DNA from 3 places in the Lonepinella sp. BR2474 genome. Region 3 is predicted to be linked to each of the others. Evidence: riboswitches for the same ligand, from Rfam matches in the RefSeq annotation. Region 3 holds a riboswitch; each other region holds the start of a gene.
What was found. Region 3 has a riboswitch for thiamine pyrophosphate ahead of thiB (thiamine ABC transporter substrate binding subunit). Riboswitches for the same ligand answer to the same signal wherever they lie in the genome.
Positions count from the first base shown of each region.

Region 1: it holds a riboswitch for thiamine pyrophosphate, as region 3 does, so the genes downstream of both, thiM (hydroxyethylthiazole kinase) here and thiB (thiamine ABC transporter substrate binding subunit) in region 3, are expected to answer to the same signal.
Region 2: it holds a riboswitch for thiamine pyrophosphate, as region 3 does, so the genes downstream of both, tenA (thiaminase II) here and thiB (thiamine ABC transporter substrate binding subunit) in region 3, are expected to answer to the same signal.

Region 1 is NZ_JBPDVH010000001.1:77,229-81,518, reverse strand. Features, by position in the region: gene ACTG7Q_RS00420 (Rpn family recombination-promoting nuclease/putative transposase) at 1-721, shown strand, start outside; gene ACTG7Q_RS00415 (DUF1523 family protein) at 795-1,316, shown strand; gene folA (type 3 dihydrofolate reductase) at 1,321-1,812, shown strand; TPP riboswitch at 1,854-1,966, shown strand; gene thiM (hydroxyethylthiazole kinase) at 2,017-2,814, shown strand; gene thiD (bifunctional hydroxymethylpyrimidine kinase/phosphomethylpyrimidine kinase) at 2,807-3,619, shown strand; gene thiE (thiamine phosphate synthase) at 3,609-4,277, shown strand; gene folB (dihydroneopterin aldolase) at 4,286-4,290, shown strand, end outside.
Region 2 is NZ_JBPDVH010000001.1:14,547-18,836, reverse strand. Features, by position in the region: gene ACTG7Q_RS00085 (glycosyltransferase family A protein) at 1-60, opposite strand, end outside; gene ACTG7Q_RS00080 (glycosyltransferase) at 104-1,027, opposite strand; gene tenA (thiaminase II) at 1,117-1,782, opposite strand; TPP riboswitch at 1,774-1,870, opposite strand; gene metE (5-methyltetrahydropteroyltriglutamate--homocysteine S-methyltransferase) at 1,940-4,210, opposite strand.
Region 3 is NZ_JBPDVH010000004.1:20,134-24,423, forward strand. Features, by position in the region: gene ACTG7Q_RS06215 (LTA synthase family protein) at 1-67, shown strand, start outside; gene thiP (thiamine/thiamine pyrophosphate ABC transporter permease ThiP) at 123-1,790, opposite strand; gene thiB (thiamine ABC transporter substrate binding subunit) at 1,766-2,779, opposite strand; TPP riboswitch at 2,836-2,944, opposite strand; gene rarD (EamA family transporter RarD) at 2,998-3,870, opposite strand; gene uvrD (DNA helicase II) at 3,897-4,290, opposite strand, start outside.

The sequences.
Region 1 (4,290 bases), on a different contig from region 3:
AGGCGACACCGCAGAACAAGGCAATGTTATCTTTGATCTCACTTGCACAACAGATGATGATTCTCAATTTATTATTGAAGTGCAACGGAGCAAGCAAACGTATTTTAAAGAACGCACTATTTACTATGGTAGCAAACTGATCAGCGATCAAGCGCCACAAGGGGGAATCAGCGGTTGGAATTATGCGATTTCTGAAGTTTATGTGATCGCCCTGATGGACGGTTTTCATTTTTCCGATACTGATGAATATTTACACGATATTTGCCTATTCAACAAAAAGACAGGCGAAATTTTTTATGATAAACTTGGGTTCATCTATATTGAATTACTGAATTTTCACAAAGCTGAATATGCGTTGGAAAGCGATTTGGACAAGTGGTTATACGTATTGAAAAATATGGCGAACTTAAAAAAATTGCCTGCTTTCTTAAAAAAACCGGTTTTCCAAAAATTGTTTAAAATCGCCGAATACACCAATTTAAGCAAGGGAGAAAAAGAAATGTATGATGTGAGCTTAAAACGTAAATGGGATGAATTTTCTGCGTTAGAATATGCCACAGAGCAAGGGATTTTGCAGGGGATACAGCAAGGTATGCAACAAGGAGAGCTAAACGGGTTACGGAAGAGTGCTAAGAATATGCTTTCTCTAGGATTGGATTTAGAGATTATTTCTAAAGCGGTCGGCTTGCCTGTTGATGAAATCAAGAAATTGGGACATTGATTAGAATTTAATCATAGAGGTGTAAAAACTTTCCCCTCTCCCAAAGGGGGGACTTTTAATAGGAACTTTTATTATGCGTAAAACAATCAAATATTTTCTCTTTTTGGTGGTGATTTTATTCCACGCAGTATTATTTTCGGGTATCCATTTTATTTTCCCCCATTACGACACGACCTATATTACCGGCGTAGAAGTCAAACGAGTGGATAAAGACGGCCCGATTACCAAAGCCAATCCAGCAGATGGTCCAACTCGTGATGTGTATTATATTTATACCCAAAAAGCGGGAGAAGAAAAACCCATGGTGTATCGCAATGAAGATACCCGTTGGGGTTTTCCGTTCTATTTCAAATTTGGATCAGCGGATTTACAAGCCAAAGCGTCGAATTTTGCTGGCAACAAGCAAATGGTGGAAGTGAAATACTATGGCTGGCGTTTAGTGATTTTTGATGAATACCGCAATATGGTGTCCATGAAAGAAGCAACAGACACGAGTCCAAGTATGCCGATTTTAAGCTATATTTTCTATTTCTTAGGCTTGATTACTTTGTTCTTCTCCATTCAATTTATCCGTGGTTGGTTTGATAGCGAATAAGTCTATGGGATTAAGTTTCATTGTCGCCACCACCCTAAATGGGGTGATTGGCAAAGATAACCAAATGCCGTGGCACTTGCCTGCGGATTTGGCGTGGTTTCGCCAAAATACCCAAGGAAGAACGGTCATTATGGGGCGGAAAACCTTTGAAAGTATCGGCCGTCCCTTGCCGAAACGCACCAATATCGTGCTTTCACGCCAGCCATTTGAGGCGGAGGGCGTTATTTGGCAAAACAGCCTAGAAACTGCGGTGCAATTTGCTCGAGATTTAAACCCTGACCAAGAGATGATGTTGATCGGTGGCGGGCAATTATTTCAGCAATATTTTCCCCAAGCAGACAAACTTTATCTTACGCAAATTCAAACCGAACTGGATGGTGATACCTTTTTCCCTGCGATTAACTGGGACGAGTGGCATATTGAAGTGGAACAATTTCGGGAAAAAGATGAACAGAATGCCTATGATCTGCGGTTTTTGGTATTAACCAGAAAATAGTCAATTTATGCTTGTTTTAAACTCAAAACCATTCTAAACTAAACCCATAGTCGGGGTGCTACTATGACGACATAGCGACGACATAGCGGCTGAGAAAATACCCGTAAAACCTGATACAGCTAATACTGGCGTAGGGAACTATCTTCATTTTATCCGCCCATTATGCTGCATCTTTTCTTTTCACGGATAGGTAAAGGAAATTCTATGCAATTCAAGTATTTAAATCTTGTTCGAGAACGTAATCCACTGGTACATTGTATGACCAATATTGTGGTCACCAACTTTTCTGCCAATGGATTACTGGCGCTCGGTGCCTCCCCTTTTATGTCGACCATGTCGGAGGAGGCGGCAGAAATTCAACAATTTTCCAACGCACTTTTGCTCAATATTGGCACCATTCATGATTTTGATGTGGAGGCCATGATTATCGCTGGGCAAGCCGCCAATCAACACGGCGTACCTGTGGTGTTAGATCCAGTGGGTGCAGGTGCAACAGCCTATCGCCGTGCCACGGTGCGGAAGATTTTAGAGCAGGTTAAGATTTCTGCGATTCGTGGTAACGTGAGCGAAGTAGCGTTTTTGGCGGATGTAGCTTGGCAAACAAAAGGCGTGGACGCAGTCGAGGGGCAAGGTGATATTGCCGACATTGCTAGAGTCGCCGCTCAAAAATACCAATGTTGTGTGGCGATCAGCGGTGAAATTGACTATATCAGCGATGGCAAACGGGTTGCCAAAATTGCCAACGGCACGCCACTATTTCCTAAAGTCACGGGGTCAGGTTGCCTACTCGGTGCCGTGGTTGGGGCATTTCTCGGTGTGGCGGAAAAAGACGATGAATTTAACGCTTGCGTTGAGGCTTGCACCGCCTATGCCGTAGCTGGCGAACTCGCCGCCCAAGGATTACACAATCAATTAGGCGATTTTGCCGTACAATTTATCAATCAATTAGCCGATTTAACCCCTGAAAAAATTAACCAATTAGCGAGGATTGATCATGTCTAACGTAGTAGCACAAGCCTTAACCATCGCAGGATCCGATAGCGGTGGCGGAGCAGGTATTCAAGCGGATTTAAAAACTTTTCAAATGCGAGGCGTATTTGGCACGGTGGCGATTACTGCAGTGACCGCCCAAAATACTTTAGGTGTCTTTGATATTGCCCCGATTCCCCTTGCCACCATTTCTGCGCAAATTAAAGCCGTGGCGGAAGATTTTGATATTCATGCAGTAAAAATTGGTATGCTTGGCAATGCGGAGATTATTCAATGCGTGGCGAAAAATCTGGAGCAATATCAGTTTCCTCAAATTGTGTTAGATCCGGTGATGATCGCCAAAGGTGGAGCATCTTTATTGCAACAAGATGCCGTGACCGCCTTAAAACAGTTTATTTTGCCAAAAGCCACGGTGATTACGCCGAATTTGCCTGAAGCGGAAGCCTTAACGGGCATTAAAGTGGTGGACGATGCCAGTGCGGAACGTGCCGCTCGCTTATTACAACAATGGGGCGTGGAAACCGTAGTGATTAAAGGCGGACACAGTGGCAATTCACAAAGTGCGGTCTGTTTGGACTGGGTTTTCACCCCGACCGAACAATTCCGCCTACAAGCCGAACGTTTCCCGACCGCCCAAACCCACGGCACCGGTTGTACGTTCTCCGCTTGTATTACCGCCGAACTCGCCAAAGGCAACAGCGTTGAACAAGCCATTCGCACTGCCAAAGCCTATATCACGGCGGCGATTAGTCACCCGTTAAATCTCGGTCATGGACACGGACCGACTAACCATTGGGCGTATCAAGATGAACAATAAGCAACAAATTCAACAAATGTTGTCGGTGTATTTTATTGCGGGTACGCAAGATTGCCTACACTTGTCGGGTGATCCCGCTCAAAATCTACTGGAGATATTAAAACAAGCCTTGCAAGCGGGCATTACCTGTTTCCAATTTCGGGATAAAGGTAAACATTCGTTAGCACATCTGCCAGAACAACAAAAACAGCTCGCCAGACAATGCTTAGCGTTATGTCGCCAATATCAAGTGCCATTTATCGTTAATGATAATGTCGCATTAGCCGTGGATATTGGGGCAAATGGCGTACACGTCGGGCAATCGGATATGGCAATTCAGCAAGTGTTAGAAAAAACGCAACACAAACTGATCGTTGGCTTATCCACCAATAACTTAGATCAGGTTTTAGCCGCTCAACAACAAGGGGAGATTGATTATATTGGTGTGGGCCCGATTTTCCCCACTGGCTCAAAAGCCGATCATTCCGCTGTGTTAGGTGTAGAATTTGTAGAAAAATTAAAGGATTACGCATTAAGTAAGCCTTTTGTGGTGATTGGTGGCATAAATCAGTATAATGCTCACACATTAAAACAAGCGGGCGCAGATGGTGTGGCTGTGATTTCTGCCATTACCCAAGCAGAAAATATCCAAACTGCGGTGGAAAAATTGAAATATTAAGGAATAAGATGAC
Region 2 (4,290 bases), on a different contig from region 3:
TAATGCTGGGCGACCGACAGTGGCAGTAATGACTGCGAAAGTGAGAGGTTGGTTAGACATAAATCAAGATTCAAAATAAAATTCATAGTTCATTATAACAATATTATGCCATGTGTTGAACCAGTGGCATCAATTCATTATTATGAAATAAAGTTGGCGTGAGCCAATGTGGTGTATTATGTTGCAACGTATATTCCTGTATTTTTCTGACTAACTCATTGTGTACGGCGTGATATTCCGTTAGTGCATCAGGGGGTAAGCGGCGTGTAGCAAGCAGATCATACACATAGTTGACGCTATGTTGTGCGGTATTACAGCCCGTTAATCGGTCATTTGCATCAAATAATGCTTGTGTTATGCATCTATCATTGCCATGGCCTCTTTCTATCCAAATATGAGCAAGTGCCATCGCCAACGATCGTTTTAACATCAAACAGTTCACATCAATTAAAAAATAGTCGTCATTATTAAAGACATAGGTAAACGTAGAATACTCAATGTGGGCCAATGGCACTTCTGCTCGCCAGAAACCCAACGCATTAATATCATCATTGCAAATAAATTCCCCTGAGTGATCGTAAAGTTTTCGTAAACTATAAGCATAATCAAGAGAATATTTTTCAAAAAAATACAGCGCACTTGTAATATGATTTGTATCATACCAATTATCATCATCCAAATAACAGACAATGTCTTCTTTTACCAAAAAGGGGGCAATGGCATTGATATAACTGTTATAGAATCCATTTGCTCCCGTATTCATCGGCAAGTAAGTAAAAATGACATCAGGATATTTTTCTTCAAGTGGTTTTACTTTATCCCAAAACTGTTTTCCATCCACAAACACATAATGTTGGCACGGATAAGTTTGATTTTGCACAGAAAGAATAGCACGCTCCAATTCAGGACGGCCAATAGTTGAAGTGACGACAGCAAAGGTTAAACTGCTATTGATTGATTGATTGATTGATTGATTGATTGATTGCCATTCATTACTCGTCAGCTCATAAAATACAAGAATTTCCACTGATTATATAATAAAAAAAGTGGAGATCCTAAAATCTCCGCTTTAAATGCAGGTGGGCTAGCAAAAGTGCGGTGTTTTTTCTGTATTTTTTACGCCCCATTTTCTAACCCCATTTGCCAAAATGCCACTTCCATTCGGGTCGCTGTGGTGAAAATATGCTGAATATTGGCTAATTGTTTTGGGTTTAAATCTTGGCAAAGTGCGGTTAAAAAATCTTGATATTTTTCCACCGCAGTTTGAAAACTTTCATCGGCGTAAGCATCTATCCATTTTTGGTAAGGATTATTGGGCGCGCTATTTTGTTGTTTTAAACGTAAGCCAATTTCCGCATAACCAATAGCACAAGGGGCAATAGCCGCATAAAGTTCAGCAAGTCCACCCGTGATACCACAATCTAGTACATAACGAGTATAGGCCACGCAAGCGGGATCTTCAGAAAGATTCTGTAAGTCTTGTTCAGCAATTCCCCATTCTTGACAGAAATCGATATGTAATTGAATTTCTTCTAATAAAACCGTAATGGCCTGATGAATTTCTCGCATTTGCTCAAAATTTTCCGCTTTAAATATCGCTAAGGCTAAGGCACGATTGTAGTGGAAAAGGTATAAATAATCTTGCTTTAAATAATATTGAAAACGGCTGACTGGTAGCGTGCCTTGCCCGAGCTGTTGCACAAAATCATGTTCAACATAATCATGCCAGTGAGGTTGAGCTTGTTGGATAAGGGTTTGAATAAAATGAGTTTTATAGATCATAATTTAGTTTCCTACGGCAGTATTAGCTGTTTCAGGTTCAACGGGTATCTTCTCAGCTCTTGATGAAAAAGCACCCCGACTAGGGTTTTGAGTGTAACAAAAAATAATCAACAAAAAAAGCCCTGTATTTTTACAGGGCTTTTCATTCAACGAAATCTTACGCTAATTCAGCACGCAATTTTTTCGTCACGTTCATCATCACTTCTAATTGCGCGATAGTTTCTGGCCAGCCACGGGTTTTTAAACCGCAGTCTGGGTTAACCCATAAACGTTCTTTTGGCACTACGTTTAATGCTTTGCGTAACAAGTGTTCCACTTCTGCCTCTGTTGGCACACGTGGGCTGTGAATATCGTATACACCTGGACCAATGTCGTTTGGATAGTGGAAATCGCCAAAGGCGGTTAATAATTCCATATCAGAGCGTGAGGTTTCAATGGTGATTACGTCAGCATCTAAGCCTGCAATGGCAGGTAAGATGTCGTTAAATTCAGAGTAACACATGTGAGTGTGGATTTGCGTATCGTCTGCCACGCCCATGTAGCTCAAGCGGAACGCCTCGCCTGCCCATTGTAAATAGGCATCCCAGTCCGCACGTTTAAGTGGCAAGCCCTCACGAATGGCAGGTTCGTCGATTTGAATCACTTTGATGCCTGCTTTTTCTAAGTCTAATACTTCGTCAGACAAGGCCACACCGATTTGTTTACATACGGTTGAACGTGGAATATCGTTACGCACGAATGACCATTGCAGAATAGTAACAGGACCAGTCAACATCCCTTTCATCACTTTTTGGGTCAGGCTTTGCGCATATTGTGACCAACGTACGGTCATTGGCTCTGGACGGGTGACATCACCGAAAATCACAGGTGGTTTCACACAACGTGAACCGTAGCTTTGCACCCAACCGAATTTAGTGAATGCAAAACCGTCTAATAATTCGCCAAAGTATTCCACCATGTCGTTACGTTCTGCCTCACCGTGCACCAACACATCTAAGTCTAATTCTTCTTGTTTACGCACCACATATTCGATTTCTTTTTTCATTGCTGTTTCATAATCGGCTAACGATAATTCGCCTTTTTTGAAACTGGCACGTGCGTGACGGATTTCGCTGGTTTGTGGGAATGAACCGATGTTGGTGGTCGGCAATAAGGGTAAATTTAACCACGCATTTTGTTTAGCAATACGCTCTGCGAATGGCGATTTACGTTGATCCGCATTGGCTGGAAGATTGGCTAAACGTGCTGCCACTTCCGCTTTGTGGATCACTTTGCTGTTCGCACGAGCATCAGCCGCCGCTTGGCTGGCGCCTAATTGGGCTTGCACTGACGCACGGCCATTGTTTAACGCTTGTTTTAATACGTTTAATTCTTCCACTTTTTGTAAGGTGAACGCTAACCAAGAATAAAGATCAGGGTTGTTCGCTTGTAATTGGGTTTCTACGCTCAAATCATAAGGCGTGTGCAATAATGAACAGCTTGGGGCAATCCATAAACGATCCGCTAATTTTGCTTTTAATGGTTCTAACACATCAAGCACGCTGTTTAAATTCGCACGCCAAATGTTACGACCGTCAATTACGCCCGCAGAAAGCACTTTGTTATAATCGGTGAAAGCGGCTAATTGTTCTGGTGCACGTACTAAATCCAGGTGTAAACCTGCCACTGGCAAGGCTTTCAATAATGGCGCATGTTCTGCCACAGAACCGAAGTAAGTGGCTAATAAAATTTTCGCTTTAACTTGGCTTAATTCCGCATACACAGATTGGAATGCGTTGATCCATGCTTGTGGTAAATCTAAGGCTAATGCTGGTTCATCAATTTGAATCCATTCGGCGCCCTCGTTGGCAAGTGCGGTTAAAATTTGTTGATAAACTGGCACTAAATCTTTCAATAAATCAAAGCGATTAAAGGTTTCGCCTTTTTCTTTCCCTAACCAAAGGAATGTTAATGGGCCAACAATCACAGGTTTGGCTTTATGTCCTTTCGCCACTGCCTCACGATACTGATTCACATAATGAGCGGGGTTAGCTTTAAATTGGGTGTTTTTGGCAAATTCAGGTACTAAATAATGGTAGTTAGTATCAAACCATTTGGTCATTTCAATCGCAAATTGATCTTTGTTACCCCGTGCTAATTCAAAATATTGGCTTAAGGTTAAATTCTGGCTATCAAAGCCGAAACGTGCAGGAATGGCGCCAGTGGCCACTTGTAAATCTAAGATGTGATCGTAGAACGTGAAATCGCCAGTTGCCACGAAATCGGCATTGGCATCCGCTTGGTGTTGCCAATTTTTTTCACGCAAGGCTTTGGCTAAATCTAATAAATCTTGCTCGCTTAATTCTTTACGCCAGTAGCGTTCCTGTGCAAATTTAAGTTCACGTTTTGCACCAACACGAGGGAATCCTAATACATGAAATGTGGTCATATCTTGCTCCTATTATAATGGGAATAATAAATTTCTATTTAGACGGCTAAACGTCCGCTTGATTGAGATAATGCCGAATT
Region 3 (4,290 bases):
CTACTCGCTATGGGGAAGTTATGCCTATAAATTGCATCTTTATCGTTCGGCGGAAACGAAGAAATAATGACATCAGGCGCCCAACTCGGGCGCCTGATTTTTATCTTAAACCTTATTAATAATTAGACAGATTTTTCGCTTTCCACCAAAGAAAACACGACAAAACAGCTCACTAACAACACCAATGCCGTCACGGCGCCCTCCTCGCCTCGATAGCTACCTAATTGTTGATAAAGCAAATAAGGCAAGGAACTAAAATCTTGATTGCCGAATAAGGCAATCGCCGTGAAATCCCCCAAGGACAAGCAACTCGCCAACGCAAAGGCATATTTCACCGGCTGACGCAAGGCTTGCCATTCAATCCATTTGAACCGTTGCCAACCTGTCACGCCGAGCGATTGGCAAAGGCGTTCATAATAAATCAGGTTATGTGTCATCGGCACCGCCAAAATTCGCATAACAAAAGGCAAGGCGAGTACGGCATTACATAAAATAATTAATCCAAATAATTGTGCGGTGGAAAATTGCCATTCTTTCAACAACAAAAATAAACCGGTTGCCAACATTAACATGGGAACAGCGAGCATGACCAAAGTAATATTGATCACGCCATTAGAAAAACGAGATAAGCCAATCCATTGTAATCGACGTGAAGATAATAACAGCCCTACCGCCAACAATAAGGCCAATAACGCAGATAAAGGGGCAAGGGTGAACGAATAGCCCATGGCTAGCCATAAAGCAGATTGTTGCCAAACAGATAATATGGCAGGGGAAAATACCGCACGACACAAGGTATTCAGTAAAGGGAGTAACAAAAAAACTGAAAACAACAGCAATAAAAAAACGTGGCCGAATTTCACCGCACTTGATTGTTTCGCCACCCAATACTGAGATTGATCTAACTGTGTTTCGGTATTTCGCCCTAACAACGTGCTTAAGGCAAATAATACAAAAAAGCAAATGCCTTGCAACAAGGCAAATTGCGTGGCTTTGGCTAAATCAAAATCAAAAATAATCGCCTGATAAATCGCCACTTCTAAGGTGGTAAATTTCGGCCCACCACCTAACACTAACACAATAGCAAAGCTCGTGAAACACAACATAAAAATCAACACAACGGCCGGCAAAATAGACTGACGCAAATAAGGCCATTCCACCCAACGGATAAACGCCCATCTGCGAATGCCTAATTGCGCAGCTAATTGATGTTGTTGAATGGGAATCCCCTGATAGGCTTGCAAAAATAACCGCATGGCCAAGGGAATATTAAAAAACAAGTGGGCAATCAAAATGCCACTGAGTCCGTAAATATCTGGTCGCCATATCACACCGAGCCACGCACAAAATTGCGCTAACCAACCCGAGGCGCCGTAAACGCCCAATATCCCAAACACCGCCACCAAGGAGGGCAATACAAAGGTGAGCGAGAACAGACGTAACAGCGCCTTTTTTCCCCAGAATGGTTGATAGAAAAACGCCCGAGCCAACCAAGCGCCAAAGAATACCGATAACAATGCGGATAAGCCCGCTTGCCAGAAACTAAAAAAGAGGACTTGGCGAACATAACGTCCCTCGGTCACGGCTTGCCATAACTGTTGCCACACATGCCCCTGTGAACTTTCACGTCCGAAGTCAAACACCGCAAACAGGCTATTGGCGTATAAGCTGAATAACAGCCCAAACACCAGTAGCCCGCTCACATAATGTCGTCCTTTTAACTGGCGAAAGGTTTGTTTACCTTGCGCCCAAAAAGCGGACAGGTTTATTGACTTAAGACCGCTTGCCATTGTTCCGTCCAGCCTTTGATCGCCTGATCGGTCAAGTTATCAAAGGGTAAGGCTTTCACTTCAAATTGATGGGCTTTCAGTTGATCAAAGTGCGGTTCAATTTTCGCTGAACTGACGGAAAGCATGACATTTTTCGGAATTAACACCTTTTGTGCCTCGGCGCTCACCATAAAATCAATAAATTTATCGGCACATTGATTCGCAGGGCTGTTTGGCTTATCAATTTTCGCCACGGTATCCACTTGATACAATGCAGCATCACTGAATTCGGTGGCCATATATTGATCGGTTTTATCATGTAATTGGTGATAAATCGGCGACGTGCTGTGGCTAAAGACTACATCCGCCTCCCCTTTTAAAAATGCCCCATAGGTTTCCGTCCAACCTTTTCCGACCGTTACCGTATGTTTCGCCAAAGTTTTCCATGCTTGTTCCACTTGATCTGGCGGATAAACTTGATTTAACCAAACCAAAAACCCCCGTCCCATACTGCTGGTGCGAGGATCTTGATAGATTACCCGCAAATCTTGGCGTTCCACTAATTCTTTCAAGGTTTTCGGCGGGTTAGTCAGTTTATTTTTATCATAAATAAAGGCAAACTGGCCAAATTCATAGGGAATAAAGGTTTGATCTTGCCAAGCAAAAGGCAAGGAAAGTGCGGTTAAATCCACCGCAGTTTTGGCAAATAAACCGCTTTTCTGTGCGGCCTCTTGTTGGAAATTATCCAATCCAATCACCACATCAGCCGGCGTTTTTTTACCGTCCACACGTAAACGGTTAAACATGGTATTACGACTATCAAAGACTTTATAGATAACGGAACATTGCGGGTTGGCACTTTCAAAAAGCTGTTTGACTTCATTGCCGGGTCCCCAATCCGCCCCAAAGAACTCCTCGGTATAGACGGTCAGTGGTTGTAAAGACGCCAATACGCTAGTGGAAATGGCAGAAAGTGCGGTGAAAAAAGACAGTGTTTTTACTCTAGACATAAAAAATCCTTTAATGATGATTAAAGGAATTTAAGTGCGGTCAAAATAGACAATATTTTTTGACGTTTCCCAAATCCCTACGCTGATATTACTCGGTTCAGGTTCTACGGGTATTTTCTCAGCCTGATTAACCTGATGGTTAACTCTGCACCCCGATGAGAACAACATTAGTTTAATCGTTTTTATGCGACTTTGACAACTAACTTGCTCATAAAACATTAACTTTTTTGCCGAATTCGCAACACACCGTCAAATATCAATAACAAAATAGAAATAAATAAGCCCGCCATTAACAGGTAAGAATCACTTTCTAAACGTTCGCCAATTAAAAATGACACGGTAAACATGCTAAAGGGTTCGAGGTAACTCAATAAACCAAATAAATTCATTGGCAAGGATTGGCTCGCCAACACATACACGCCTAAAGCCACCGCACCGACAATGCCTAATACCGCTAACCAAACATAAATATATGGATTTTGCGACTGAATCCAACTCATATCTGCTTGGCTTGCCAAATAAATGGAAATGGGTAACAACAGAATCATTTCCATCACAAAGCTAGAAAAATGTAAAATATTAAAACGCCGGCGAATCACAAAATACAGCGGATATCCCAAACAAGCCAAGGCACTTTCCCATGAAAATGTGCCTGATAAAATAATTTTGCTTAACACCCCAATGGCTGCAAACAACACCGCATAGGCTTTGATTTTGGAAATCCGTTCTTTGTATAAAAAGCGCCCAATCAACACCATAATTAACGGCATTAATAAATACCCCATGGACACTTCAATGGCTCGGTTATTCACTGGCGCCCACAAGAACAACCACATTTGGATCCCCATATTGGCACTCGTGACCAATAACACTAACCATAAATGGGGTTGATTTTTGAGCTGAATCAGAAATTGCAAGAATACCTGATGTTGTTTAATTACATAAAGCATAACCAGTAAAAAAGGCAACGTGACCAAGGTGCGCCAACCCAATAACACATCGCCCGCCATAGGTTGTAACACCGTTGAAAGGTAATAAATAACGCCAAATAACAACGACGCTGTGACGGAAAAAATTACCCCTTTTATCATAATTTCGCCTTTTATGCCTTATTTCGTTAAATCTGTTCTAACTTCGCCAAATGCGCAATCAGCCATTTAATTCCTTGCCCTTGGAAAGCAATTTGTAACCTGGTATTGTTGTCCTCACCCTCAATATTAATAATGGTGCCTTGACCAAATTTGGCGTGACGCACTTTCTGCCCTTTTTGCCAACCGCTGCCATGTGGTGCAAAAAGACGGTTATTTTGCACCGCACTTTGCGTGGCGTGATCGTCCACTTTTTGCTGATTATAGGCTCTCGTCACCGTGCCACGTAAACGAATGGTTTGTAAACAGGCTTCTGGCAGTTCATTAATAAAACGAGAGGGAAGATGTTGTTCTTGAGTATTATATAAACGGCGACTTTCCGCATAGCAAATCGTCAATTTTTGCTTGGCTCGGGTAATTCCT